Regions from separate parts of the Pseudundibacterium arcticum genome, predicted to be linked through region 3. Evidence: predicted binding sites of a transcription regulator. Region 3 holds the regulator's gene; each other region holds the start of a gene.
The links. The regulator sigma-54, encoded in region 3, starts transcription at its own class of promoters, with help from an activator protein. The targets are predictions, from matches to a motif close to TGGCANGNAANCTGCTTT.
Positions count from the first base shown of each region.

Region 1: adh (aldehyde dehydrogenase) is a predicted target of sigma-54. The motif match lies at 5,862-5,879, and genes of this name have one in related genera.
Region 2: nirB (nitrite reductase large subunit NirB) is a predicted target of sigma-54. The motif match lies at 3,027-3,044, and genes of this name have one in related genera.
Region 4: ACFOFO_RS04635 (pilin) is a predicted target of sigma-54. The motif match lies at 5,650-5,667, and genes of this name have one in related genera.

Region 1 covers NZ_JBHRTP010000031.1:3,502-11,032, reverse strand. The annotation lists gene ACFOFO_RS10405 (TonB-dependent receptor family protein) at 1-2,060, shown strand, start outside; gene ACFOFO_RS10400 (beta-propeller fold lactonase family protein) at 2,179-3,225, shown strand; gene ACFOFO_RS10395 (cytochrome b) at 3,222-3,776, shown strand; gene ACFOFO_RS10390 (porin) at 4,137-5,276, shown strand; gene adh (aldehyde dehydrogenase) at 5,948-7,468, shown strand.
Region 2 covers NZ_JBHRTP010000007.1:31,668-39,198, reverse strand. The annotation lists gene ACFOFO_RS02710 (protein kinase domain-containing protein) at 1-1,549, opposite strand, end outside; gene ACFOFO_RS02705 (nitrate/nitrite transporter) at 1,621-2,835, opposite strand; gene nirB (nitrite reductase large subunit NirB) at 3,082-5,520, shown strand; gene ACFOFO_RS02695 (type IV pili methyl-accepting chemotaxis transducer N-terminal domain-containing protein) at 5,595-6,350, shown strand; gene nirD (nitrite reductase small subunit NirD) at 6,465-6,815, shown strand; gene ACFOFO_RS02685 (nitrate reductase) at 6,824-7,531, shown strand, end outside.
Region 3 covers NZ_JBHRTP010000016.1:43,416-50,946, forward strand. The annotation lists gene ACFOFO_RS05970 (monovalent cation:proton antiporter family protein) at 1-1,426, opposite strand, end outside; gene ACFOFO_RS05975 (KpsF/GutQ family sugar-phosphate isomerase) at 1,594-2,619, shown strand; gene ACFOFO_RS05980 (KdsC family phosphatase) at 2,619-3,224, shown strand; gene lptC (LPS export ABC transporter periplasmic protein LptC) at 3,221-3,814, shown strand; gene lptA (lipopolysaccharide transport periplasmic protein LptA) at 3,874-4,440, shown strand; gene lptB (LPS export ABC transporter ATP-binding protein) at 4,437-5,177, shown strand; gene ACFOFO_RS06000 (RNA polymerase factor sigma-54) at 5,445-6,953, shown strand; gene hpf (ribosome hibernation-promoting factor, HPF/YfiA family) at 7,033-7,392, shown strand.
Region 4 covers NZ_JBHRTP010000008.1:349,265-356,795, reverse strand. The annotation lists gene sucC (ADP-forming succinate--CoA ligase subunit beta) at 1-794, shown strand, start outside; gene sucD (succinate--CoA ligase subunit alpha) at 807-1,688, shown strand; gene ACFOFO_RS04655 (TerC family protein) at 2,039-2,752, shown strand; gene ACFOFO_RS04650 (Stp1/IreP family PP2C-type Ser/Thr phosphatase) at 2,938-3,732, shown strand; gene ACFOFO_RS04645 (FHA domain-containing protein) at 4,155-4,796, shown strand; gene ACFOFO_RS04640 (pilin) at 5,027-5,497, shown strand; gene ACFOFO_RS04635 (pilin) at 5,718-6,191, shown strand; gene ACFOFO_RS04630 (hypothetical protein) at 6,239-6,445, opposite strand; gene ACFOFO_RS04625 (pilin) at 6,684-7,157, shown strand; gene tfpZ (TfpX/TfpZ family type IV pilin accessory protein) at 7,247-7,531, shown strand, end outside.

The DNA of each region.
Region 1 (7,531 bases), on a different contig from region 3:
AGACAGTCAAGGGCGCGGCGATCGAGCGGCAACACGCCGGCAATATCACCGAGTACCTGGAACACAACCTGAGCAGCGTCACCATCAACTCGGCGCAAGGCAATCCCTATCAGCCGGATATCAGCTACCGGGGCTTTACCGCGTCGCCACTGCTGGGCACCCCTCAGGGCCTGTCGGTATTTCAGGACGGCGTCCGCATCAACGAACCTTTCGGCGATGTCGTCAACTGGGACCTGCTGCCGCAATCGGCGATTGCACACCTGCAGGTCATGCCGGGTTCGAACCCGATCTTTGGACTGAACACCCTTGGCGGAGCAATCGCCATCACCACCAAGAACGGGCGAACCAATCCCGGTGGCCAGGTAGAAATCTCGGGCGGCTCCTTCGGTCGAAGGACCGTCGAGCTGGAGCAGGGCGGTACGGTCGGTAAGCTTAACTACTTTGTGACTGCCAACGATGCACTGGATCATGGCTGGGCTGATCACAATGCAAGTCGCGTCAAGCAATTATTCGGCAAGGTCGGTTATCAGGATGTCGATAACAGCTTGAACATGAGCCTGACCGCGGCGGATAACGAATTGCAGGGTTCGCAAACAATTCCGCGTTCGTTTCTCGACAATCGTCGGCAGTCCTACACCTTTCCAGATCAAAATTTGAACCGCGCGACGCTGTGGAGTTTGTCGGGTAGTCATCATTTCAACGAAACATTGCAGCTGTCTGCCAACGCCTACCATCGCAACTACCGCAACGAGAATACCAGCAGCAACGTCAACGGCGACTACGGCGCCAGCGATCCGATCGAGGCGCGCAATGCCCGCTCCATCGTTGATCAGAGCAGTTATGGCTTAAGCCTGCAACTGAGCTACTTTGGCAAATTGGCCGCCATGGACAATCAGCTTGTGGTCGGCATCGCCGGTGATTTCGCGAATGCACAATTCCGGCAGTCGAGCCAAGACGCACGCTTTATTGCTGACCGCAACACGGTCGGCTCCAGCGACTATGGGCTGAATACCGATGCAAAAACCCGTAACAGCAACCTTGGGGTTTTCTTTTCCGATACCTTGTCGCTCAACGATCATTGGTCCGTCACCGCATCCGGCCGTTACAATCATGCACGGGTCAAGATCAACGATCGCAGCGGCGCGCAGCCGTTGCTTGACGGCGATCATGCGTTTTCGCGCCTCAATCCGGGGTTTGGCGTAACTTACAATCCGACGCCAGCACTGACCGCCTATGCCGCTTACAACGAAGGAATGCGCACTCCCACCGCCATCGAATTGGCTTGTGCAGATCCGGACGCTCCATGTTCGCTTCCAAATTCCTTCATCGCCGATCCGCCGTTGAAGCCGGTGGTTGCCAAAACCGCCGAGTTCGGCGTGCGCGGCAAGCTGGGCGCTGCATCTGGCTGGAGCGCATCGGTGTTTCGGACCGCGCTGGACAACGACATCCAATTCATTAGCAGCAGCGGAGCATCCACCGCCACTGGCTATTTTCAGAACGTCGGCAAGTCGCGCCGACAAGGTCTGGAAGTCGCGGCCCACACGGTCATGGGCAAACTCGACGCGACCCTCAGCTACAACTACATTGATGCCACGTATCAGACCGCCTTCGTACAGCACAGTGCAAGCAATTCCAGCGCCAACGCCAATGGCGACATTGTCATTCGGCGCGGCAACAAGATGACGGGCGTGCCGCAAAACACCATCAAGCTGCGCCTGGACTATGCGGCGTCGCCGAATTGGAACATCGCTACCAACCTGCTATATCGCAGTGCGATTTTTGCGCGTGGCGACGAAGATAACCAGGACCGTAATGGCAAGATCGCGGGTTACACCGTGGTCAATCTCGATACGACCTATGCGGTCACCAAGCATCTGCAAGTGTTTGCACGAGTGAACAATTTGTTCAACAAGCAATATGCCAATTTTGGCGTGCTTGGGCAGAATTTCTTCAACGGGGCGGGACACTCTTTCGACGGTGCCAACATCAGCAACGAGCAATTCATTGGCCCGGGCGCACCGCGCGGGGCGTGGGTCGGCTTGAAGTACTCGTGGAAGTGATGAAGCGCCATGATATGAAAAATAATGTGTCAGGACGCGCCCGGGTGTTGTGACGCGTGCAGCTGAGGCTGAATTCCGATTGTTAATCCTGCCGAAAATTTCGAGAGGTTCCACCGTCATGAACACTAATCATTTTCAAAATGAATGCCTGACTTTATCGCCCCACGGGTTTCCTGGCCGGACACCGCATGGGCTCGGCTTGTTCGCAGCCGTTAGACGGCGCTTGCCCCTGCTTGGCGCGGTGCTGTCGTCTGCCCTGCTGATGCCTTGCCCGTCGATCGCGAGTCCATTTGCGTATGTTCCGAATGAAAAATCCGGGACCATATCCATCATTGACTGCGCCAGCGATAGTGTGGTTGGACACATTCAGGCCGGTACCAAACCGCGCGGCCTGGCCGTCAGTCATGACGGAAACACCTTGTACGTTAGCGATCAGCCGGCCAATGCATTGCTGATTGTGGATTTGCGGAAAAGAGCGGTAGTGGGCACGGTGCCTTTGGGTGAGTCGCCCGAAGGGGTCGGCATTTCGCCGGCAGGAGACTGGGTCGTTGCAGCCAGCGAAATAACGAATTCGGTCAGCTTCATATCGACTGCAACCAACAAGAAGGTATTCAGCGTCAAGACGGCGGGGAAGAATCCCGAGCACGCGGAATTCAGCCCGGATGGAAAATGGCTGTACGTCAGTGCAGAGGAGGCTGACTCGATCGATATTATCGATGTCTCAAAACGGCAGCAGGTCGCGTCGGTAACACTGGGAATGCGCCCGCGCGGCATCGCTTTCAAGCCGGATGGCAGTCAGGTCTACATCGCGGCCGAGATTGCCAGCATGATCTATGCGGTGGACGTGGGCACGCAAAAGGTCGTGGCGCAGATCAAGGGCGGTAATTTTTCGAATGGCGTCACCATGGCCCCGGATGGGAGCCGGGTCTATATATCGAATGGCAAAGACGGCACGGTATCGGTGATCGCTACCGCCAACAACGCAGTCATCGCCACCATCCCGGTCGGCAAGCGTCCCTGGAACATGGCGATCACACCTGACGGCAAAAAATTGTATGTGGCGAACGGCCGATCCGACTCGGTGTCCGTCATCGATACCGAAACCAATACGGTCAGCAAGGAAGTGGCAGTCGGCGCGCTGCCCTGGGGCGTGGTGATCCGATGAGCACGCTGCCATTAGCGGAAGGCAAGCGGGGCGAACGTTACGCCTTGCCGGCGATTGGCTTGCACTGGGTGATCGCGGTGCTGATCATCGGTATGCTGTTTCTAGGCTACTACATGGTCGGGATTCCGAAGGGGACGCCAGACCGGGCACTGTATTTCAACCTGCATAAGTCCTTCGGCGTGCTGGCCGGGGTGCTGATATTGATGCGCTTAGGGTGGCGTCTGACGCACGCGGCGCCACCGATGCCGAATGGCATGCCGCACTGGTCGACAAGAGCGGCAAGGTGGAGTCATCGGCTGCAGTACCTTTGCATGGTACTGCAGCCCGCGACTGGCTATCTGTCATCTTCGTTCAATAAGTATGGAGTCAAGTTCTTCGGCTTCGCTCTGCCCAACTGGGCCTGGGAGGACAGGCAGTTGCGCGATCTGTTCATGGGATTTCACCAGATCATCGCGGTCGTGTTTGCTGCGCTGATCGCGCTGCATGTGCTGGCAGCATTCAAGCATCTGCTGGTCGATCGCGACCGCGTATTTAGCCGGATGCTGCCATAGTTGAGGCATATCTGCCTGCGATGAACTGCGATCAGAATCTGAACAGACCGATGTCGATGTGATCCGATTTGACGCATGCCACGCTCGCTGAATGACCTGGATTCCCTACCGTCAGGCCCCCTTTCTGATCCACCCGCGCAGCATTGATCATGCGACGTGACAGTCCTTAAATCGGGGCGTTTCATACGAACGCCCATCGATTATTCAATCCTCGATGCAATTCAACAGCGGTTCCACGATGAATCGCAAGGCTCTCGAACGTCCATCGCGGATTGCCACAGGCATGTATTTTGCCAATAGCCTGATGCAACAACACGCGATGTAATTTTGAAAAAAAACGGATAGATAGAGGAGATCTCGGTGAAAAAGATATTGGATGGACAGAAGTCGATATTGGCATTTATGGCGTTGGGCGCAATTGCTGGCGCTGCACACGCGCAATCGTCAGTAACCGTCTACGGTGTGGTTGATGCGGGTATTGTCAATGTCAATAATCAAAAAAAATCCAGCGGCGGTACGGGAAACGCATTTGCATTCAACACGGGTGGCCTGAGCCCCAGCATTTTTGGATTCAAAGGATCGGAAGATATCGGTGGCGGTTTGAAAGCCAACTTCAATCTCGAAGGCCACTTCTTTTCGGGCACCGGTGAAGGCGGTCAATGGGGCGGGCTGTTTGGTCGTCAGGCGAACGTTGGTCTGTCAAATAGTTACGGTACATTGACATTGGGCAAACAATACTCGCCTGCGGTACTGGCATTTGCCGCAACCGATCCGCGTGGCTTGAAAGAGACCTTTTCTGGCTTGCTGTCCTGGGCATTAACGCAAAGTCCTTTAAACGTCGGAACGGCGACCGCCCCGGCAAACTCCAATTCGGTCATTGACGTTTTTGTCGCGAATGCCATTGGCGTCAGCACAAAAATTGCAGATGTCAATTTGAGCGGCTCCTACAGCTTGGGCGAAAATCCCGGCAGCACTGCCGCGAACCGGGTCATTGCGCTGGGTGCGACCTACGCCGGCCCTGTAACTCTGTCCGCCGCTTACCAGTCGGAGAATGGTCGGCCGGCCGGTTTGACCGGAGGAGACGGCGTGCAAACCAGAAAATATAGTCTTGGTGCCGGCTATACGTTTGGCGATGCCACGGTGACGGTCAACTACCTGAACGACAAGAATAGCGATCCTGCCTCCGGAGTCGAATTGGCCGCGTATCGAATCTATGGCGCAGGGCTGAATTATCGAACATCAGCAAGCAACAGCGCGACCTTGGCGTACTACTATTCCAGCAACAAAGACGGCGCAAGCGATACATCCAGAACATGGATCCTGAGCGATGATTATTCATTGTCGAAACGCACCACCCTCTACGCCCTGGTAGCCGGGGTGAATGCGGGGAGTGGCTATACTTCCGGCGCCCCGTTTGGGGTGGCAAACAATAATGTCTTCCTTGCCGCTGCAGGAAAAACAACCACCGCTGTACAGCTGGGTATCAATCACAGCTTCTAACTGCGCTGTCTGGATCTCAACCTGAGCTGTTAGCGGTTGAGCGGCCGCGGGCGTCGCCGAACAATATTATTTCCTGGCGACGTCCGTCCACGCCCCGACAAAATCCGGGCGATCTCACCTTCCTGCATATCCTGATCGCGCTCATGTTCATTGCAAAATGCCACGAGCGCTGCATCCCCGCGCATACCGCCAGCGCGACACATTGTTTTTCCAGAACGTTCCTCAGAGCGGATTGAAGGTGCTCGTTTCTTCGTCAATTGACGGCGCATGCGGATACGGCGGATCGCATCAACAGACGGATCTGAATAACAGCGGGTCCGATGAGTGAACAATTTGGAACAGTCAGTTTGCCAAGTGTTCAAAAATGAAACAGGTCAGCGATGTATTGGCCGCGGCATGGTCGCGCACGGATGCCCTTCGAGTACCGCTCTGCTCAGGGAAAGAATGCACAGCCAGACGCAATCGACGCCAGTACTGGGCGTTTTCGTTTAAATCCGTGACCCAGTGTCGTTTTGCTGGTCAGTCCATGGCGTGACTTGCACGAGCTACTGCGTGCTGGAGCCGATTCGATCCATGCGACAAAGCTGGCATGGCGATTGCTGAGTAGGTACTGTGTTCGGAGGTACCTACTCCGAAGATCTTGACTCAACATATTTCAACAGGAGGATGACATGAATCTGGCGGACATCAGCAAACTCGGCGTCAAAAACCCATTCAAGCAACGCTACGGAAATTTTATTGGCGGCCAATTCGTGGCGCCGGTGAAGGGTGGCTATTTCGAAAATATTACACCGATTACAGGCCAGGCTTTTTGTGAAGTTGCGCGATCCACCGCGGAAGACATAGAACTGGCGCTGGATGCTGCGCACGCGGCCAAAGCCAGCTGGGGAAAAACCTCGCTCGCGGACCGTGCGAATATCCTCAATAGGATTGCAGATCGGATGGAAGCGAATCTGGAACTTCTGGCGACGGCCGAGACGATCGACAACGGCAAACCTATCCGCGAAACGCTGGCGGCAGACATCCCGTTGGCGATAGATCATTTCCGTTATTTTGGCGGTTGCATTCGCGCGCAAGAGGGCAGCGTCGCGCAGATCGATGCTGAAACATATGCATACCATTTCCATGAACCGCTTGGTGTGGTCGGGCAGATCATTCCCTGGAACTTCCCGATCCTGATGGCGGTGTGGAAAATGGCGCCGGCGCTGGCAGCGGGAAATTGCATCGTTCTCAAGCCGGCTGAACAAACGCCCGCTTCCATTCTGGTCCTGATGGAACTCATCGCAGATCTGCTGCCGCCGGGCGTGCTGAATGTTGTCAACGGCTTCGGTCTGGAAGCAGGCAAGCCACTCGCATCCAGCAAGCGCATCGCAAAGATTGCGTTCACCGGAGAAACCGGTACCGGCCGCCTGATCATGCAATACGCCGCGCAAAATATCATTCCGGTCACGTTGGAATTGGGCGGAAAATCGCCCAACATTTTCTTTGCCGATGTGATGGATCAGGATGATGCCTTCTTCGACAAGTGTCTTGAAGGCTTCGCGATGTTCGCGTTGAATCAGGGCGAAGTGTGCACCTGCCCGTCGCGCGTTCTGATTCAGGAATCTATCTATGAACGCTTCATGGAACGTGCGGTCAAGCGTGTAGCTGCGATCAAGCAGGGAAATCCGCTCGACAAATCGACCATGATCGGCGCGCAGGCGTCGCAGGAGCAGCTCGAAAAGATCCTGTCCTATATGAATATCGGCAAACAGGAAGGGGCGAAGACCCTGATCGGTGGTGACCGGAGCAATCTGACAGGGGATCTGCAAGGCGGCTATTACGTGCAACCGACGATCTTCGAGGGCCATAACAAGATGCGCATCTTCCAGGAAGAAATCTTTGGCCCGGTGGTGTCGGTCACCACCTTCAAGGACGAAGCCGATGCACTGGAAATTGCCAACGATACGCTGTACGGCCTGGGCGCGGGTCTATGGACGCGCGACGGCTCGCGTGCTTTCCGTGTAGGACGCGGCATTCAGGCTGGCCGCGTGTGGACCAACTGCTATCACCTGTACCCAGCGCATGCGGCGTTCGGCGGCTACAAGCAATCCGGCATCGGACGTGAAAATCACAAGATGATGCTCGAGCATTATCAGCAAACCAAAAATCTGCTGGTCAGCTACAGTCCCAACGCCATGGGATTCTTTTAAACGTTGATCGGGCGCCGCTGCCGGCGTGCCTGCCAACTGTCGGGCACGCCGTGCATCTCAGTG
Region 2 (7,531 bases), on a different contig from region 3:
CGGTTTCAAAGCGGTCGGCCGGGTCGCGCGCGACCGCCTTCAACAACACGTTTTCCAGCCACCACGGGATGTCGGGCCGATAGCGGGTCGGCGGCACCGGCGTGCCGAAACGTGGATGCTGGAACGGTTCAATCTCGCCATACGGGTAGCGCCGGGTCAGCAGGTAATACAGCGTGACGCCGGCAGCGTACAAATCGGTCTGGCGCGACGCCGCCTTTGCTTCGAATTGTTCCGGCGCGAGAAAGGACGGCGTGCCTGCCATCGCCGCCTGCTGCGTGGCGTTCGCGCTCTCGGCTTTCAGTCCGGATTGCGCGACCCCCATATCCAGCACCCGCAACTGCTTATCGTCGCCGACGTGGGTGTTGGCCGGCTTGATATCGCGGTGGATGATGCTGCGCCGGTGCAGCGCACCGATCGCGCGCACCAGTTGGGTGCCGTGCGCGATCGCTTCCGGGACCGTGAAATGGATGCCGGCATCGAGCAGTTGCTGCAATGTGCTGCCGGCATGCCAAGTGGTCAGGTAGTACAAATAACTCTTTTGTTGCGGCGTGATGACTTGCGGGAAAAAGCGCGCGACGACCCGCTTGGCGAGCCACTCTTCATGCGTGAAAGCGCTGCATTCCTGGGGGTCGTCGGCGCGCTCCGGCGTGATGGTTTTCAGCACCAGCTGGCGGCCGCCGTGGGTATCGCGCACACGATACAGCAGACTTGCCGGCGACACGTGTATGACTTCTTCGACTAGGTAATGGTCGATCATTTGACCCGGCTTCAGTCTGGGGGGCACGTGCAGATGGCGCTCCTGCGACAGCAGGTCGCGCAAATCGCCTTGCGGCACCTGGTCGACCCGCAGCACGATGGCGCTGGCATTGTCTTGCGAGCCAGCGGCCAGCGCGCGCTCGCACAGCGCCTGCGCCGCATCCTGTGCCGGCTGCTGGCCGCGCGCCACGTCACTGAGCAGCGCGGTGATGTCGTATTCGCTGAGCGCGGCCCAGACGCCGTCAGACGCCAGCAGAAACAGATCGCCGACCTGCATCTCGCCCATGCCGTGGTCGATTGCGATGCGGCTATCGAGCCCGATCGCGCGCGTCAGCACATGCCGCATCTCGGGCCGTTCCCAGACATGGTCCTGGGTCAGGCGCTGCAGCGTGCCATTGCGTAACAGATAACAGCGCGAGTCGCCGACATGTGCGGTGTAGTACATGCGACCACGCAACACCAGCGCGGTCAGCGTCGTGGCCATGCCGGCCATTTCCCGCCGCGCCGCGCCCTGACTCAGGACCCAACTGTTGATGGCGCTGACCACGCGCTCCAGCGCGGTACTGATTTCCCAGGTATCCGGCGTCGCATAATAGTCGGCCAGCAAGCCGCGTACCGTGTACTCCGACGCTTCGCGCCCGCCTTCATTGCCGGACACGCCATCGGCCACGGCTGCCATCAGGCCCTTGGTCGACAGCTCCGGGTCGGTCGGCGTGACCATGCCGACGAAGTCCTCGTTGCGCTCGCGCGGACCGGCGAGCGACGCATGGCTGGTGGTGACGGACAGCGACATCGGGGACCCCTGCAAGAAGGTCGACCAGTCATCAACAAGGTGTCGGAGATTATTTCTTGTGGTCGTGGTCATTAAACCATCGCATCCGTCATCGCGGCCGAACCCCAGGTGGTACGCCAGCGCTTCTTGACCAGTGACAGGCCGATCAGCGCAACTAACGCCAGCGTCGCGAACAGGACTAAACCCACTTGATAGCTGCCGGTCAGCTGCTTCGAGTAGCCCATGCTGGACGCCAGATAAAAGCCGCCGACGCCGCCCGCCATCCCCACCAAGCCAGTCATCACGCCGATTTCCTTGCGGAAACGTTGTGGCACCAGCTGAAACACCGCGCCGTTGCCGGTGCCCAGCGCCAGCATCGCCAGCACAAAAACGACGACCGCCGCCACTGCCGACTGCAGGCCGATGCTGGCGATGAACAGGAAGACCGCTGCCAGCGCGTACATGATCGACAGCGTCTTGATGCCGCCGATGCGATCCGCAATCCGGCCGCCCATCGGCCGCACCAGCGAACCGGCGAACACGCAGGCGGCGGTGAAATAACCGGCAGTCACCGGCGACAGACCGTACTGGGTGTTGAAATAAATCGTCAGCGAGGATGCCAAGCCGGAGAAGCCGCCAAACGTGACGCTGTAGAAAAACATGAACCACCAGGCGTCCTTGTCTTTCAGCACTTTCAGATACTCGATCATGGCTTTGGCGGGCGGTGCCGATGGCGCATCTTTCGCACAGTATAGGTAAACCAGGAAGGCAATGCCCAACGGAATCAGGCACAGGCCAAACACGTTTTGCCAGCCAAAGGCGATCGCCAGTGACGGCGCAAACAGCGCGGCGAACACGGTGCCAGAATTGCCGGCGCCGGCAATGCCGAGCGCTGTTCCCTGATGCTGCGGCGGATACCAGCGCGACGCCAGCGGCAGCGCGACCGCAAAGGCCGCACCTGCCATGCCGAGGATGATGCCGAGCACCAGCAGGCTGCCATAACTATTCAGGTGCCCCAGCCAAGCCCACAGCAAACCGATCATCACCACAATCTGGCCGATGATGCCGGCCTTCTTTGGTTGCAGATGATCGACCAGCACGCCCATCACGATGCGTAGCAGCGCACCTGCCAGCAAGGGCGTCGCCACCATCAAGCCTTTTTGTGCCGCGGTCAGCCCCATGTCTTTGGCGATCAGCACGGCAAGTGGGCCCAGGATGACCCACACCATGAAGCTCAGGTCAAAGTAGAAAAACGCCGCGAACAGGGTGGGTGTGTGTCCGGCTTTCCAGAATGAATTTTTTTGCATGGGGTGGTTCCTGCTTACGGTGAATGATGACGCTGCACTACGCAAGGGTCGTGCCACGGCTTATCTGCCGTGGGACGCGGCAAAATTCCCAAAAACGACTCATTGTTGTGCGTCGCACCAAAAGGGGTAGCGCGGTGCACGATTGAAGTGCTGGCGGCTATCGATCTCGCTGGCGGCTACCGGAAATGGCATGGCATTGCTTTTGCTTATGCCGAGGTGGAGACAATTTTCCGCTAGAGGATGGTAATGAAGAAGCTGAGATTAGTAATGGTAGGCAATGGTATGGCTGGCGTGCGTGCACTGGAAGAGTTGCTGAAGATTGCGCCCGACATCTACGACATCACCGTCTTTGGTGCCGAACCGTATGCCAATTACAACCGGATCCTGTTGTCGCCGGTGCTGTCGGGCGAGCAGACTATCCAGGACATCATGTTGAACGATGTCGATTGGTACGCTGAAAACAAGATCACGCTGCATCTCGGCAAGACAATCACCAGGATCGATCGCGTAAAACGCGTGGTGATCGCGGAAGACGGCACCACGGCCGAATATGACCGCCTGCTGCTGGCGACTGGCTCCATGCCATTCATGCTGCCGGTGCCGGGCAAAGATCTGGATGGCGTGATCTCGTATCGGGACATCCACGACACTAACGCGATGATCGAGGCGGCACAAAAGCATACCGATGCGGTCGTCATCGGTGGTGGCTTGCTGGGACTGGAAGCGGCGAATGGCTTGAAGATGCGCGGTATGAACGTGACCGTGGTGCATCTGCCGGGTTGGCTGATGGAGCGTCAGCTCGACCCGGTTGCCGGCAAGATGCTGCAAAAATCGCTGGAAGATCGCGGCCTGAATTTCTTGCTCGAAAAAAATACGCAAGAATTGATCGCTGATGAAGCGGGTCACGTGAAAGCGATCCGTTTCACCGATGGCCTCGAGATCCCGGCGCAACTGGTGGTGATGGCGGTCGGCATCCGCCCGAATACCGCACTGGCGGAAGCTACCGGTCTGCACTGCAATCGCGGCATCGTCGTCAACGACACCATGCAAACCTACGACCCGCGCATTTACGCAGTCGGCGAATGCGTCAACCATCGCGGCATTGCGTATGGCCTGGTGGCACCGTTGTTTGAGATGGGCAAGGTATGCGCCAACCATCTGGCCAATTTCGGTATCGGCCGCTACCAGGGTTCGGTCACGTCGACCAAGTTGAAGGTGACCGGCATCGATTTGTTTTCTGCCGGCGAATTCATGGGCGGCGAAGGCACTGAAGAAATCGTGTTATCCGATCCGATCGGCGGCGTCTACAAGCGGCTGGTGCTGAAAGACGACAAGCTGGTCGGTGCCTGCCTGTATGGCGATACCGTCGATGGCAGCTGGTATTTCAAGCTGTTACGCGAAGGGAAAAATATCGCGGAGATCCGCGATAGCCTGATGTTTGGCGAGGCCAATACCGGGCGTCCGGGCGATCTCGGTCATGAAGGCTTCACGATGGCCGCGGCGATGCCGGACAGTGCCGAGGTGTGCGGTTGCAACGGCGTGTGCAAAGGCACCATCGTCAAGGCGATCAAGGAAAAAGGCCTGTTCACGATCGAAGACGTGCGCAAGCACACCAAGGCGTCGGCCTCGTGCGGTTCCTGCACCGGGCTGGTCGAGCAGATCATCATGTTCACCGCCGGCGGCGACTATTCGGTGGCGACCAAGGCCAAGCCGATGTGCGGCTGCACCGATCACACCCATCAGGAAGTGCGCGACGCGATCAGGCTCAACAAACTGTTGACGATCGCCGGCACCATGGAGTTGATGGCGTGGCGCACCCCGAACGGTTGCGCGAGCTGCCGCCCGGCACTCAATTACTACCTGCTGTCGACCTGGCCGCATGAAGCCAAGGACGATCCGCAATCGCGCTACATCAACGAGCGGGCGCACGCCAACATCCAGAAGGACGGCACCTATTCGGTGATTCCGCGGATGTGGGGTGGACACACGAATTCATCGGAACTGCGCCGCATTGCCGATGTGGTTGATAAATTCAACATACCGACCGTGAAAGTGACCGGCGGCCAGCGTATCGATTTGCTGGGCGTCAAGAAAGAAGATTTGCGCGCGGTCTGGCAGGACCTCGGCATGCCAAGTGGCCTGGCCTATGCGAAGGCGTTGCGCACCGTAAAAACCTGTGTGGGTTCAGAATGGTGCCGCTTCGGCACCCAGGATTCGACCCTGATGGGTCAGCAATTGGAGCATGCGCTGGCGCGCATGTATGCGCCGCACAAGGTGAAGATTGCGGTGTCCGGCTGCCCGCGCAATTGCGCCGAGTCGGGCATCAAGGATGTCGGCGTGATCGGCGTCGATTCCGGCTGGGAAATCTATGTCGGCGGCAATGGCGGCATCAAGACCGAAGTCGCGCATTTCTTCGTCAAGCTGAAGACGCATGAAGAAGTGCTGGAATATGCCGGCGCCTTCCTGCAGTTGTACCGCGAACAAGGCTGGTATCTGGAACGCACCGTGCATTACATCGCGCGGGTCGGGCTCGATCACGTCAAGAAAGCCGTACTGGAAGATGCGGAGCACCGCAAGGCGCTGTATGAGCGGCTGCTGTTCGCGCTGGATGGCGAGGTCGATCCGTGGCACGAACCAGAGAAGGCGCTGGTCGATACGCGTCAGTTCGAGATGCTGAAAGCGTAAGCATGCGCAAGACGAGGCAATGCAATGCGGTAAAAAACCAGTGGCCGTCTGTGGTCACCGCGCTGCTGGTTTTTTTGAGTTTGATTTTTTTCAACAACAGCGTCCATGCCCAGATTGCGGACCCTGCAGTCGCCATCAACAAGGCGGGCCGGCAACGCATGTTGTCGCAACGCATGGCCAAGTGCTATTTCCAGATTGGCATGGGGGTCGAGACCGAGCATTCGAAAAAAAACCTGGACGCATCGCTGGCGACATTTGAACGGCAACTGAATGAACTCAAGGCCTACGCGCCGACGCCTGAAATCAAGGAAATCTACCAGCAACTTGAGCTGAAGTGGGGACCTTACAAGGAGCTGCTGTCAGTCAAGACACCGAACCTCGGGGCAGCACGCCAGGTCTTGGTCTTGAGTGATGAGGTGCTTGCGCTGGCGCATCAGGGGACGGTGGCGCTGGAAAAGAATGCCGGCGGCGCGCTTGCCAGGCTGGTCAATATTTCCGGTCGGCAGCGCATGTTGTCGCAACGGATCGCGAAGTTTCAACAGGCGCTGGAATGGCGGGTGGCTGACACCAATGCACGCACGGAGATTGACAAGGCGCGTAGTGAATTCATCAAGGCGCATGCGGAATTGAAGCGCGCCGTGCAAGACACGCCGGAAATTCGTAATGAACTGGAATTGGCGGAAATGCAATGGATTTTTTTCGACAATGCGATTCAATCCGACACTGTCAGTAGCAAGAAGGCCGCTCCGTCGACAGTTGCCACCACCAGCGAGCGTATTCTTGAGGTCATGGATCACGTCACTGGTTTGTACGAAAAGCTGAAGTTGTAGTCCGGATACTTTCGAAGTATGACTCGAAATGAGTCGAAATGAATCGAACTATTCCGCCATCGACAGCTGAACTTAATTTAACCGAACTGAGTTAACCGAACTGAGCTGAATATCATGAGTAAATGGATCACAATCTGTGGCGTGACGGACATCCCGACCCTGGGCTCGCGTGTGGTAGAACGAGCGCAAGGCGTGCCGGTGGCTGTTTTTCGCAATGGCGAGGACAAGGTGTTTGCCTTGCTCGATAAATGTCCGCACAAGGGCGGTCCACTGTCGCAAGGTATCGTGTTCGGCGAGCGCGTCGCCTGCCCCTTGCATAACTGGAACGTCGAATTGGGGTCAGGATGTGCAATTTCGCCGGATGAAGGCTGCACCCAAAAATTCAGCGTGAAGGTCGAGAATGGCCAGGTTCTGCTCGACGCTGAAGAGTTGAACTCGCTGGCGCTCGAGGCTAAAGCTGCATGAGTGAGTTGATGCGAACCCATCCTCAACCCGGCCTTCGCCCTGAGGGGGAGGGCGAGAACGGGCGCACCGGCGGTGCGCAGGATCGGTTCGAAGCCAAAGCGACCTGCTGCTATTGCGGAGTCGGCTGCGGCATCATTGTCCAGTCGGATGGCGCGAAGGTGACGGGGGTGCGTGGCGACCCCGACCATCCGGCCAATTTTGGCCGACTCTGCACCAAGGGCAGCACGCTGCATTTATCGGCAGAGGCGGGATTGCAGCAACAGGCACGGGCGCTGTTTCCCGCGCTGCGCAGTGCGCGTAACGCACCGCTTGAGCGCGCTTCGTGGGACGACACGCTCGATCTTATCGCGAAAAAATTTGCCGACACGATCCGGCTGCATGGACCGGACAGCGTCGGTTTCTACGTTTCCGGCCAATTGCTGACCGAAGATTATTACGTCTTCAACAAACTGGCCAAGGGTTTGATCGGCACCAATAACATCGATACCAATTCCCGCCTGTGCATGTCGAGCGCGGTCGCCGGTTACAAGCAGACGCTGGGTGCCGATGCGCCGCCGGCTTGTTATGAAGATATCGATCACGCAGAGCTGATTTTCATCGTCGGCTCCAATACCGCCTACGCGCATCCGATCCTGTACCGGCGCATCGAGGACGCGCGCAAGAATAACCCGAACCTGAAGGTGGTCGTGGTTGACCCGCGCCGCACCGATACCGCG
Region 3 (7,531 bases):
TACCCGCCGCCACCAGGCTCTCGCGCCGGGCCGCGTCGCCGTACGACACATTGGCGCCGGCGGCCTGCGCCTCGCGCACCCGTTCCGGGTCGAGGTCGAGCGCATGGTAGGCGATTTTTTCTTCCTCCAGCAGCTTCGCCAGATTCTGGCCGCTACGGCCGAAACCGGCGATGATCACGTGTTTTTGCGTGCTCATGGTGCGGCTGGCGATCTGGGTCAGCGCCAGCGACTGCAGCATCCATTCACTGGCCGAAAACTTCATCGCGATCGCGTCGGACTTGGCGATGATAAAAGGCGCTGCCAGCATCGACAGCACCATCGAGGCCAGGATCAGCTGGATGAGCAAGGGGTCCATCAGCCGCAGTCCACCGGCCTGATTCAACAGCACGAAACCGAATTCGCCGGCCTGCGCGAGACCCAGGCCGGTGCGCAGCGCGACACCACTGGAGGCGCCGAACAGCTTGGCCAGCAGCGCGATCAAGGCAAATTTCAGCAGCACCGGCCCGGTCAAGAGCAGCAGCACCAGCCACCAGTGCTGCAGCACCAATTCGAGATTGAGCAGCATGCCGATGGTCACAAAAAACAGCCCGAGCAGGACGTCGCGAAACGGCTTGATGTCTTCTTCGACCTGATGCTTGTATTCGGTCTCGGAGATCAGCATGCCGGCGACGAACGCGCCAAGTGCCAGCGACAAGCCGGCCAGTTCGGTAATCCAGGCCGCACCCAGTGTGACCAGCAACAGGTTCAACATGAACAGCTCTTGCGAGCGGCGCTGCACCACGATCTGGAACCATTTGCGCATCAGCTTCTGGCCGATGAACAGCAGCAGCAACAGCACGATCACGGCCTTGAACGCGGCCCAGGACAGAGTGGCCAGCAGGTCGGCCGGATTTTGTGCCAGCGCCGGGATCACGATCAGCAGCGGCACCAGCGCCAGATCCTGAAACAGCAGCACGCCGAAGATGCGACGGCCGTGCTCGCTTTCCAGTTCCATCCTCTCGGTCAGCAACTTCGAGACGATCGCGGTGGACGACATCGCCAGCGCGCCGCCGAGCGCAAACGCGGCCTGCCAGCTGATATTGATGATTTGCGGCGCGAAGCGCGCGACCACCCAGCCGAACAGCATGGTGGCGCCGATGGTCAGCAACACCTGCGCCATGCCAAGGCCGAACACGGTGGTGCGCATCGACGACAACTTGGGCAGCGAGAATTCGAGCCCGATCGAGAACATCAGGAATACCACGCCGAACTCCGCCAGCGAGTGCATGGTGCCATCGTCATGCACCAGGCCGAGCGCATGCGGTCCGATCAGGATGCCGACCACCAGGTAACCGAGCATCGGCGGCAGATGCAGCATGCGGAACGCGACCACACCGAGGACGGAGGTTCCGAGAAGCAACAGGGTGAGTTCAAGCGCTGAGAACATTATTTTGGTCGTTGTTGTTTTATTACGTAGATAGTGCGTTTTAGCGCCAAGTATTGCGGAATTGACTGCGGACTTGATTGCAAACTAGCGCGGGACCGGCCCGGGATGTGACTTTATGTTACAGATGGCAAGTTTTTTGCTTTATCAAATTCGTTTATACTTTCGCCATGAGTGTACCCCAAGCAAAATCCCCTCCCAAAGCTTTCGACGCCGACAGTGCCCAGCGGGCGCTGCGACTGGCCCGCGAAACCCTGCAAATAGAAGCCAACGCGCTGATCGCGCTGGACCAGCGGCTGGCCGACGGCGATCACAGCATCGTGCAAGCAGTGCAACTATTGCTCAATTGTCATGGGCGGGTCGTGGTGTCGGGCATCGGCAAGTCCGGTCATATCGCACGCAAGATCGCCGCGACGCTGGCCTCGACCGGCACCCCGGCCCTGTTCGTGCATCCGGCGGAGGCGGCGCACGGCGACCTCGGCATGATTACCGCGCACGACGTATTTATCGCGATTTCCAATTCCGGCGAAGCGTCCGAGCTGATGTCGATCGGACCGATCATCAAGCGCATGGGCGCCAAGCTGATCGCGATGACCGGCAATGCCGACTCCAGCCTGGGCGAACTGGCCGACGTCCACCTGAACACCCGGGTCGACAAGGAAGCCTGCCCGCTGAATCTGGCGCCTACCGCCAGCACCACCGCCGCCTTGGCGATGGGCGACGCGCTAGCCGTGGCGGTACTCGATGCGCGCGGTTTCCGTGAGGAAGATTTCGCGCGCTCGCACCCCGGCGGCGCGCTCGGACGCCGGCTGCTGACCCATGTGCGCGACGTGATGCGCAGCGGCGCCGATATTCCAGCGGTGAGCGCCGACACCTCGCTGTCTGCGGCGCTGGAGGAAATCACCAAGAAAGGTATGGCGATGACCGCCATTGTCGACGTCGACGGGCGCGTGCTGGGCGTGTTCACCGACGGCGATCTGCGCCGTCTGATCGAGCATGTACAGGACTTCACGAAACTAAGCATCGCCGACGTGATGCACGCCAATCCTCGCACCATCGAGCCGCAGCGGCTGGCGGTCGATGCGGTCGCGATGATGGAGGAATTCCGCATCAATCAGCTGCTGGTGGCCGATGCCGACGGCATCCTGGTTGGCGCGCTGCACATCCACGACCTCACTCGCGCCAAGGTCATCTGATGCACACCGACCAACACAAGCTCGGTCTGGCGATGGAACGCGCAGCGTGCGTCAAGCTGATGATTTTCGATGTCGACGGCGTGCTGACCGACGGCGGCCTGCATTTCGGCGCCGAGGGCGAAGTGATCAAGCGCTTCAATGTACTCGACGGCCACGGCATCAAGCTGCTGCAGCAATCGGGCGTCGCCACCGCGATCATCAGCGCCCGCCAGTCCCCGATCGTGCTGCGCCGCGCCAGCGATCTCGGCATCGCCCACGTACAACAGGGCGTGCATGACAAGGCCGCGGCGTTTCAACTGCTGCTGCAGCAGACCGGCCTCTCTGCCGCCGACTGCGGCTTCGTGGGCGACGATGTGATCGATCTGCCGATTCTGCTACAGGTCGGCTTTGCCGCCAGCGTACCGAACGGCCACCCGGAAGTCACCAGCCGGGTCCATTACGTCAGCCGCGCGACCGGCGGTCACGGCGCCGCGCGCGAAATCTGCGATTTTGTTCTGCGCGCACAGGGCACGTATGACGCGGCCATGGCACCGTATTTAACGCTCACCCCGAGGCCCGCTCTACCCTCCCGTCCTGCGCCGAGCACGGGCGAATTTCCGCAATGAACGCCGGCCCCTCGCCCCGTTTGCGCCTGACCGTATTGATGGTGCTGGGCCTGGCCCTTGCGCTAGGCAGTTTCTGGTATCTGGAGAACACGCGCAAGGAGCTGGCCGACATGCTGCCGAAGGGGCAGCGGACCGAGCCGGATTATTTTATCGATCGCTTTCAGTACGTCCGCATGTCGACCACCGGCCAGCCGCGCTACAAGGTTTCGGGCGTCAAGATGACGCATCATCCGCTGGACGATTCATTCCAGATTCGGCAACCGGTGGTGCGCAGTCTCGGCGACGAGCGGCCGCCGATGACGATCGTCGCCGATCGCGCCCGGCTGGAAGACTTGAACAGCAGGCTGCACATGCTCGACCATGTGCGGGTCGACCGACCGGCCACACCGCAGTCTCAGCCGTTTCGGCTCGACACCGAACAGTTGTTGATCCTGCCGGATGAGGACATCATGCAGAGCGACCAGGCAGTCGAGATGGCGCTTGGCAATGCGCGCATGAGCGGGGTCGGCATGTTTGCCAACAACGCGACCGGTGAACTGAAATTACTGAGTCAAACCAAGGTTCACTATCCGCCGCCGACTACCCGGTAGCCGAAATTCGTGCGCCAAGAATCAACAATACCAATGCCGTACTCAATGAAGATTTTGTCATGACACGTTTTCTTTCTTACCCGCCGCTGTTGCTGGCGCTATTGCTGGCGTTTGGCGTCACGGGTGTCGCGCATGCCGAAAAGGCCGACGCCGGCAAACCGACCAATATCGAGGCCGACCAGATGGCCTATGACGACGTCAAGCAGATCAATACGTTCAGCGGCAACGTGGTGTTGAAGCGCGGGACGTTGATCATGAAGGCCGACAAGATGGTCGTGACGCAGGATCCGGCCGGCTACCAATTTGCGACCCTGACCGGCGTGTCGGGCGGCGTCGCGACGTTCCGGCAGAAGCGCGACGGCGGCTCCGACCTGTGGATGGAAGGTCAGGGCGAACGGATCGAATACGACGGCAAGAACGAACTGGCGCGCTTCTTTTCCAAGGCCAAGCTAAAGCGGCTGGAAGGCAGTAAGCCGACCGACGAGGTCGAGGGCGAATTCATCTCCTACGACAGCCGCACCGAATTTTTCTCGGTCAACAATACCGCCAACGGCGGGAGCAAACCCGGCGCCGGGAGGATCAAGGTCGTGATTCAGCCGCGCCCCGAGTCGAAGGGAAGTAAATGAGCAGCACCCTGGATGTGCGCGGCCTGCAAAAATCCTATGGCAAACGGATGGTGGTCAGCGATGTGTCGGTGCAAGTAAAAAGCGGTGAAGTGGTCGGCCTGCTGGGCCCGAACGGTGCCGGCAAGACCACCTCGTTTTATATGATCGTCGGCCTGGTGCCGTCGGACGCCGGCGAGATCGATCTGGATGGCGTCGATATCTCGCACCACCCGATCCACCGGCGCGCGATGCTCGGCCTGTCCTACCTGCCGCAAGAGGCGTCGGTGTTTCGCAAGCTGACGGTGGAAGACAATATCCGCGCAGTACTGGAACTGCAAAAAACGGATGGCAAGGCACTGCCGAAAGCGGAGATCGAGCAGCGACTGGACACCTTGTTGCACGATTTGCAAATTGAAAAGCTGCGCGAGAATCAGGCGCTGTCGCTGTCCGGTGGTGAGCGGCGGCGCGTCGAGATCGCGCGCGCGCTGGCCACCAACCCGCGTTTTATCCTGTTGGACGAACCGTTTGCCGGCGTCGATCCGATCGCGGTGATCGAGATCCAGCGCATCGTGCGTTTCCTGAAGGCGCGCGACATCGGCGTGCTGATCACCGACCACAATGTGCGCGAGACACTCGGCATCTGCGACCACGCCTACATCATCAATCAGGGCGAGGTGCTGGCCAGCGGCCATCCGGACGAGATCATCGCCAATGAATCGGTGCGGCGGGTGTACCTGGGGGAACATTTCCGTATGTAAACCCGTGCGATGCAAGCCGTGGGCAACGCCGTGCGGCACTGCGGCTGGCCGCTGAACGAGTGATGCAGCATGCATACGGAACTGTAAACGATCCACATACTCCATGAGAGGAACGTTGGTTTCGCATACCAATTAATGGGAGAAGCAACATACTCCATCACAAAGATCAATATCAATCAATATCAATCAAGATCACCGGCGCGCCATCGGTCCGTGATAAGTTGCAGCAAGCCGCACAGGAAATAATCCAGCCGACATGAAACAAACATGAAGCAGTCACTTCAGCTCCGCACTTCGCAGCATCTTGCGTTGACCCCACAATTGCAGCAATCGATACGATTGCTGCAATTGTCGACGCTCGAACTGCAGCAGGAACTGGAGCAGATCATGCTAGAGAATCCGCTGCTGGAGCGACTCGACGATCCACTCGATCGTTCGGTGCGATTGCAGGCCGATGGCGTGTTTAACGATACGTCCGGCACCTCCAGCACGCCGGCCGACACGGGGCCAAGCGCCAGCGACAGCAATGGCTCAGGCAGCGCCGACCAACCTGAGCGCGCTGCGGAGGGCGCCGATGCCGGCGCTGCGGCGGACGGCGAACCGGCCGAAGCCGGCGACTCCGACTGGAGTTTCGACGATGCCCCGCGCAGCAGCAAGGCGCCCGACGACGATGGCTGGCCGCAACTGGAAGCGCATCACTCGACGCTGCGCGAGCACCTGCTGGAGCAGATGCGGGTGACCGTGCGTGAGCCGCGCGACCGCGCGCTGCTGGAACTGGTGATCGACGCAATCGACGAGAACGGCTATCTGGAGCAGACGCTGGAAGAAATCCACGCGCTGCTACCGCCGGAATTGGAAGTCGAACTCGATGAACTGAACACGGTACTGAAGCTGTTGCAGAGTTTCGACCCGGCTGGCGTCGGTGCCTGCTGCGCCGCAGAATGCCTGGCGTTGCAAATCAAGCGATTGCCGAAAGTGCCATACGTGACGCGCAAGATGGCGCTCGCAATCGTCGAACACCACCTCACCCTGTTTGCGCAACGCGACTTCACCAAACTCAAAAAAGCGTTCAGTTGCGACGACGAGGATCTGCGCGAGGCGCAGACCGTGATCCGGATGTGCAACCCGCATCCGGGCGCCGTATTCGCCGCCGGCAGCTCGGATTACGTGGTGCCGGACGTGGTAGTGCGGCGCATCAAGAACGACTGGCAGGTGACGCTGAACCGCGATGTGATGCCGCGGCTGCGGGTCAACGCGATGTATGCCAGCATCCTCAAGCAAAACAAGGGCGATGGCTCGCTCGGCTCGCAACTGCAAGAGGCAAAGTGGCTGATCAAGAATATGCGCCAGCGTTTCGATACGATTCTTCGCGTATCGCAAGCGATTGTGGAGCGCCAGCGGAACTTTTTTACCCATGGCGCTGTCGCGATGCGCCCCCTTGTTTTGCGTGAAATAGCTGATACACTGGGTTTACACGAGAGCACCATTTCTCGTGTCACCACGCAGAAGTACATGCTTACCCCGCACGGCATGTTCGAGTTGAAATACTTCTTTGGCAGCCACGTCGCCACCGAAGCGGGAGGGGAAGCGTCATCGACGGCGATACGGGCACTCATCACGCAACTGATAGGAGCAGAAGACCCTCAACATCCACTTTCAGACAGCAAAATTGCAGACATGCTGGGTGAACAGGGCATGGTAATCGCGCGACGCACGGTCGCGAAATATCGAGAAGCCCTCAAGATCCCGGCGGTAGGCCTGCGCAAGTCTTTGTAGTTTTTCTCGTTGCTGTGTTCCTGCGGTAGCGTTGTTTGTAGTTGATCGGGAACGCCAGTGACATCAATAGGAGCGTTGTATGAATCTCACCATCAGTGGACATCATCTCGAAGTGACCCCCGCAATCAGGGACTATGTACAAAGCAAGCTCGAGCGCGTCATGCGCCATTTCGAACATGTCATTGATATAGCGGTCATCCTGACCGTCGATAATCTCCCGGAAAAAGAAAAGCGACAAAAAGCGGAAATCAATCTGCGTTTGAGCGGAAAGGCGCTGCACGTGGAAAGTCTGGCGCATGACCTGTATGCCGCCATCGACAGCCTGATCGACAAACTTGATCGTCAAGTGATCAAGTACAAAGACAGGTTGCAACAACATCAACATGAGGCAATCAAGCATATGCCGGAGGCGCCAGCGCCCGAAGTCGTCGCCACCTAGGTGGCCGACTGCCGAACAGATCGGCAACATGGTATGAAGGGCGCAGCGATGCGCCCTTTTCCATTGGAGCGCATCAAGATTTGCCGTGACCTGCACCGATATGGATATTCGCGTAGCTCGAGAGAATCGGATTTGATGC
Region 4 (7,531 bases), on a different contig from region 3:
CATCCTCCGAAGGCGGCATGGACATCGAGGAAGTGGCAGAAAAGCATCCTGAGCTGATCCACCAGATCGCGATCGATCCGGCCGTCGGCCTGCTTGACGCCGAAGCCGATGACATCTCGACCAAGATCGGCGTTCCGGCCAGCTCGCTCGCCGATGCGCGCGTCCAGCTGCAAGGCTTGTACAAGGCGTTCTGGGAAACCGATGCCTCGCTGGCCGAAATCAATCCGCTGATCCTGACCGGCTCCGGCAAGGTGATTGCGCTCGATGCCAAATTCAATTTCGACGCCAACGCCTTGTTCCGTCAACCGGAAATCGTCGCCTACCGCGATCTGGATGAAGAAGATCCGGCTGAAATCGAAGCCTCCAAATTCGACCTAGCGTACATCTCGCTCGACGGCAACATCGGCTGTCTGGTCAATGGCGCCGGTTTGGCGATGGCGACCATGGACACCATCAAGCTGTTCGGCGGCGAGCCGGCCAACTTCCTCGACGTCGGCGGCGGCGCCACGGCGGACAAAGTGACCGAAGCGTTCAAGCTGATGCTGAGGAATCCGGGTCTGCAGGCGATTCTGGTCAACATTTTCGGCGGCATCATGCGCTGCGACGTGATCGCCGAAGGCGTGATCGCCGCCTCCAAGGCGGTGCACCTGCAGGTGCCGCTGGTGGTGCGTATGAAGGGCACCAACGAAGACCTCGGCAAGAAGATGCTGGCTGAATCCGGTCTGCCGATCATCTCCGCTGACACCATGGAAGACGCCGCGAAGAAGGTCGTCGCTGCTGCCGCAGGCAAATAATAAGGAAATTACATGAGCATCCTGATCAATAAAGACACAAAAGTCATCACCCAGGGCATCACCGGCAAGACCGGCCAGTTCCATACCCGCGGTTGCCGCGACTACGCGAACGGCAAGAACGCCTTCGTCGCCGGGGTGAACCCGAAGAAAGCCGGCGAAGATTTCGAGGGCATCCCGATTTACGCCACCGTCTCCGAAGCCAAGGCCGCCACCGGCGCCAACGTGTCGGTGATCTACGTGCCGCCAGCCGGCGCTGCGGCAGCGATCTGGGAAGCGGTCGAAGCCGAGCTCGATCTGGCGATCTGCATCACCGAAGGCATCCCGGTGCGCGACATGATGGCGCTCAAGGACCGCATGGCCAAAGCCGGCAGCAAGACCCTGCTGCTCGGACCGAACTGTCCCGGCCTGATCACGCCCGACGAAATCAAGATCGGCATCATGCCTGGCCATATCCACAAGAAGGGCCGGATCGGCGTGGTATCGCGCTCCGGTACGCTGACCTATGAAGCGGTCGGCCAGTTGAGCGCCCTCGGTCTGGGTCAATCGTCGGCAGTCGGCATCGGCGGCGACCCGATCAATGGTCTCAAGCACATCGACATCATGAAAATGTTCAATGACGATCCGGATACCGATGCGGTCATCATGATCGGCGAGATCGGCGGTCCTGATGAGGCCAATGCGGCGCGCTGGATCAAGGACAACATGAAGAAGCCGGTGATCGGTTTCATCGCCGGCGTCACCGCGCCTCCGGGCAAGCGCATGGGTCACGCCGGTGCGCTCATTTCCGGTGGTGCCGACACCGCGCAAGCCAAGCTCGACATCATGGAAGAATGCGGCATTACCGTGACCAAGAACCCGTCTGAAATGGCGCGCTTGTTGAAAGCAGCGCTGTAATCGTTCTGTGCGTCAGCAATAAACTATGGGGAGCTTCGGCTCCCCATTTTTTTGTACCTGGCCAACCTCATGTCGCCATCGCAAGGACAAGACTTCCCCTTCCAGGAGAAGGTTGGGGGGATTCCTTCCCCTTCAAAGGGAAAGTTGGGAGGACTTCTTCCCTTTCAAAGGGAAGCTTGGGAGGACTCCTTCCCCTTCAAGGGGAAGGTTGGGATGGGGATGGGTTACAACCGCACCGCTGAACCATCCTCCCGATTTGCCAGGATCGAATGCCGATAGCAGCGCGCTTGGCCGGAATCAGGAATGCGAGTGTTTAGCTATTCTGTGCAACGTCAGGTAATCTGACAGGCATGGATTTCTTGCTTGATTTGAATTGGCTGGCAATCGGTCAGATCATCCTGATCGATATCCTGCTCGGCGGCGATAATGCGATCGTGATTGCGATGGCCTGCCGTAATTTGCCGCCGGATTTGCGCACCCGTGGCATGCTCTGGGGTACCGTCGGCGCGATTGTAGCCCGCGTCGTGCTGATCGGATTCGCTGTCAACCTGCTGAATCTGCGCTATATAAAACTGGTCGGCGGTGTCGTATTGTTCTGGATCGGCGTCAAGTTGCTGGCCAGCGACGACGCCGCGCACCCGGAAATCGCCGGCAAGGACCGGTTGCTGGCGGCGATCCGGACCGTGATTGCCGCCGATCTGGTGATGAGCATCGACAATGTGATTGCCGTCGCCGCGACCGCGCAAATGGCGGGCGGGCAGTATCAATTGGCGCTGGTGGTGTTTGGTATCCTGATCAGTATCCCGATGATCGTCTGGGGCAGTGCCATGATCCTGAAGCTGATGCAGCACCTGCCGTGGATCGTCGATGGCGGTGCTGCATTGCTGGGCTACGTTGCCGGCCAAATGATATTCTCCGACGTGGCACTCAGGCCGTGGTTACACGCACAACTGCCGCAGCATCAATATGCGGTGCCAGGCAGCGATCTGTCTGTGAGCGTGCCGGGGCTGATTGTCGCAGCCGCAGTGCTGATCGTGGGTAGAATCATCAGAAAAAAGGGATAAAGGATGGCGCAGAGATTAGCGCATCACCCATATACTCATCGGATTTTGCCCTGTTATCGCAATTAAATAAACGGGATTGAATGCATACTGGCACATTGTTAGCGCGTTGCCGCAACCAAAATTCTTGCGGCAACCAACGCTGACCAACCCGGACTAACGAAGACAGATTCTGGATCGATAACGCCATGACCCACACCGTCAAGCTGGAAATGGCCGCAGCGTCCGATGTCGGCCTGATCAGGACGCATAACGAGGACAGCATCGCGTTCAGCGCCGAGGTGAGTCCCGGCTGCGGGTTTGCGATTCTGGCCGACGGCATGGGTGGCTACAACGCCGGAGAAGTCGCCAGCGCGATGGCAACCAGTATCGTGCGGGACGCGCTGCAGCATCATCTGCAGCCATTAAGGAGTGCGCAATCAGCCCCGGCGCCCATACCGATGCCAGTGCGCCACCTGTGGCTGAGCGAAGCGATCGAGGCCGCCAATGCCGCGATTCTGCAGGCCGCGCTGAAGGAGCCGCAGTATCGCGGCATGGGCACCACCATTGTGGTCGCGCTGCTGCGGGGCGATCTACTGACGCTGGCGCACGTCGGCGATTCGCGCGGCTATCGCTACCGCGGTGGCAGGCTCGAACAACTCACGCGCGACCACTCGTTGTTGCAGCAGCAGATCGATGCCGGTCTGATCACGCCCGAGAGCGCGCCGTTCTACCACCACAAGAACATCATCACGCGTGCGGTAGGCGTCGACCATCTGGTCCAGAGCGAACTGCACGACATTCCAATCGAGCCCGGCGATATCTATGTATTGTGCTCGGACGGATTATCCGACATGCTAACGGCTGCACAGATCGGGACCGTCCTGATGGGCTGCGCCGGCGGCGCGGATCTCGACGACGCCTGCAAGACCTTGATCGATGAGGCCAATGCCCACGGGGGGCACGATAATATCTCCGTCATTTTGATCAAAATACTGGCGTGATCGGGAATACGGTTCAACCACCCAGAATTATGTATAGGGGCCATTCCGCGAAGGGCGAGGACGATTAACCGGAAATCGCCGGGCAATCGCATGAAGATCCGCACGAACATTGGAGCTGCCGGGTTGAGTTCCCTCCCCCTTGCAGGGGGAGGGTTAGGGGCGCAGCAGGGAATTCAGGAGGCGTGCCTCCTGCCTGCGAAGCGGTATCCGCTTGCAAGCGGATATGCGCACTGCAAGTGGGGTAGTGCGGTCGATGAATGATGCACGTTGCCGATCGACCTTCCTACCCCCAATCCCAACCTTCCCCCTGCAAGGGTACGGGGCGAGAAGCCTTAGCCGGCAACGATCTTTATGCAATCTCCCTGCCGGCAATCAGCGGCCCCAAACCTGGCCCAATAATCGAAAAGAACAGGAGAACAGGAATGGCAAAAATCATCGTGACGCTCGGTGGCAAGGTTTTGCAGGAGCTGGCGCTAGGGCACGGCAGAATCAGCATCGGGCGTCGCCCGAACAATGACATCGTGCTCGATAACCTCGCCATCAGCGGCGAGCATGCCGTCATCGTCACGGTGGCACACGACTCCGTCCTGGAGGATCTGCACAGTACCAACGGCACCCTCGTCAACGGCCAACCGGTCAAGAAGCATTTCCTGCAAAACAATGACGTGATCGAACTGGCCAAATACCGGATCAAGTACCTGTCTGAATTATCTGAGTTGCAACATGAACAAGCTGTGCAACAGGTCGACGCAGCGGTGCCGGGCGCAGACGCGATGCCAGCGACCGGTCTGCTCGCCACAATCACGGTGTTGAACGGTGCCAGCGCCGGCAAACAGCTGGTGCTCAGTAAAGTCCTGACCACGCTCGGCCGCGCCGGCGTGCAGGTCGCGGTGATCAGCCGCCGCCAGCAGGGCTATTTTCTGTCCCATGTCGAAGGTGCCAGCACCCCGCTGGTGAATGGGCAATCGATCGGCACGCAGACCGAGTCGCTCGCGGATGGCGATGTGATCGAGCTGTCCGGCACCACAATGCAATTTTCAGTGAAGGATGCGACCAGCAATTGACGGCATCCGGGTTGGGTGAGCAGATTGACAATTTATTGCTCTAAGTAATGTTTTTTACGGTAAACGTTGGGAAGATGACAAAAAATGTCAGTCAGAGACAAAAAATGTTGCTCAAGAATGGAATCAGGATATCGATCCACCTCGAAACCCCTTTTTTATGTGGGTACATCGATTGCTATACAGAAACTGAGCAGACTTTCTGTCCATTCCCAAAATTCTAGGAAAAGCAAATGAAATCGATGCAACTGAAGAAACGTGCAACGCGAGGCTTTACCCTGATTGAATTGATGATCGTGGTGGCGATTATCGGTATCTTGGCGGCGATTGCGCTTCCGCAATATTCCAGCTATACGTCGCGCAGCCGCGCCGCCGGTGCAGCCACAGAGCTGGATAGCCTGAAAGAAGCAATTTCTGAATGCTTTCAGACGAATGGCAACTTTACTGGCTGCACAACAATGGGCACTGGAACCATCCCAAATGTGGTGGTATCGAAATTCGTCACCGTGCTACCTACTATTGATGCCGTCACTGGTGTGATTGCGACCACGACAACTGGCGCAACGCTGTCCGATGGAACGCCTTTGAGTTACATATTGACTCCAAGCAATACTGCGAGTCAGGCGAACATGATTTGGAACGCATCTGGCACGATTTGCAACTTGAGTCGCGGCCTGAAACCTGGTCAAGGTGGTTGCCCATAATTAATGTGTGTTTGATGTGGCAATTTTGTCAGTAGTGCATTTTTTTCGCGGTGCCTTGGAACAATTGACAAGATTCGGCGCATCACACCTTGATTTTGCACTATTTTTTCATTATTTCACAACGCCATACAAGAAACGCCCATTTTTTCACCTGGCACGCTGATTGCTTGAAAGAAACTTAGCAGCTGGCTGCCCATTCCCAAAATCCTAGGAGAAGCAAATGAAATCGATGCACATGATGAAACGCGCACAACGTGGCTTTACCCTGATCGAATTGATGATCGTTGTCGCGATTATCGGCATTCTGGCGGCGATTGCGCTTCCACAATATTCCAACTATACGTCGCGCACCCGTGCCTCTGGCGCGGCGGCGGAATTGGAGACCCTGAAATCAGCCATTTCTGAATGCTATCAAACAGACGGCGCCTTTACTAACTGCGTGACTCAAGGTACCGGCCCTATCCCAACGGTAGCAACATCTAAGTTCCTTACAGGCGCAACCCCAGTTTCAGTTGCTGCCACTGGTGTAATTACCGTTGCAACAACTGGCGCAACTCTCAATGACGGAACTGCATTGAGTTACGTCCTGACCCCAACAACTACTGCCGGTCAAGCCAACATGGCTTGGAACGCGTCTGGCACAATCTGTAACGCTACCCGTGGTCTGAAGCCTGGCCAAGGTGGTTGCCCATAAAACGTATTTAGTCAAAAAACAACCCGCTACGGCGGGTTGTTTAGTTTCTAGCCACCATTCCTCTTTAAGTCATTTTTCGATTTGCCATGTCCTGATTCCGCGCCAGTGGTTTTCATTTTTTGCTCAGCGTGGTCATCGGGCTCATTATTCGCCTTGTACTGGTTCATCAGGTATGGTGTGCCGCTCGCCAATGATGATGTGATCGAACGATCCACCACCCGAATGCAATTTTCAGCAAAGCGCGCGACAGTCAATTGTCAGTACTCAGGCGGGGTGAGCAAGCTGACATTTTTTTGCTTCGGACAATGTATTCAACGACAAACATTGGAAGAGTGACAAAAAACGTCAGTGAAAAACAAAAAATGTTGTTCCATATGCTCATTTGCATCTTAATTCACCCAGAAAATCCTCTTTTTGCGCTGGCACGCTGATTGCTGTAAAGAAACTGAGGCGGATATGTTCTGCCCATTCCCAAATTCCTAGGAGAAGCAAATGAAATCGATGCACATGATGAAACGCGCACAACGCGGCTTTACCCTGATCGAATTGATGATCGTTGTGGCGATTATCGGTATTCTAGCGGCGATTGCGCTTCCACAATATTCCAACTATACGTCGCGCAGTCGTGCCTCTGGCGCGGCGGCGGAATTGGAGACCCTGAAATCAGCCATTTCTGAATGCTATCAAACAGACGGCGCCTTTACTAACTGCGTGACTCAAGGTACCGGCCCCATCCCAACGGTAGCAACATCTAAGTTCCTTACAGGCGCAACCCCAGTTTCAGTTGCTGCCACTGGTGTAATTACCGTTGCAACAACTGGCGCAACTCTCAATGACGGAACTGCATTGAGTTACGTCCTGACCCCAACAACTACTGCCGGTCAAGCCAACATGGCTTGGGACGCGAGTGGCACAATCTGCAACGCTACCCGCGGCCTGAAGCCTGGCCAAGGCGGTTGCCCATAAGTCTGCCGATGTAAAAACAACAACCCGCTTCGGCGGGTTGTTCGCTTTCAAGCTCACAATTCCTTCTATAACTCATTATTCGATTTATCATGTCCCGCTTTCGTGCCAGTGGTTTTCATTTTCTGATCAGCTTCATTGTTGGACTGGGGCTGTTAGCTTTGTGTTGGTTCATGTGGTATCCGGCGCCGATGTTAATGGCGATTGGTGGCCAGCAGATATTTTTACTCGTGGTCGGCATAGATGTGGTGCTCGGACCTTTGCTCACGCTGGTCGTGTTCAAGGTCGGCAAGAAGTCATTGAAATTCGACCTGGCAGTCATCGCCTTGCTGCAACTTGGCGCGATGGTGTATGGCGTCAGCACTTTGCTTGAAGCG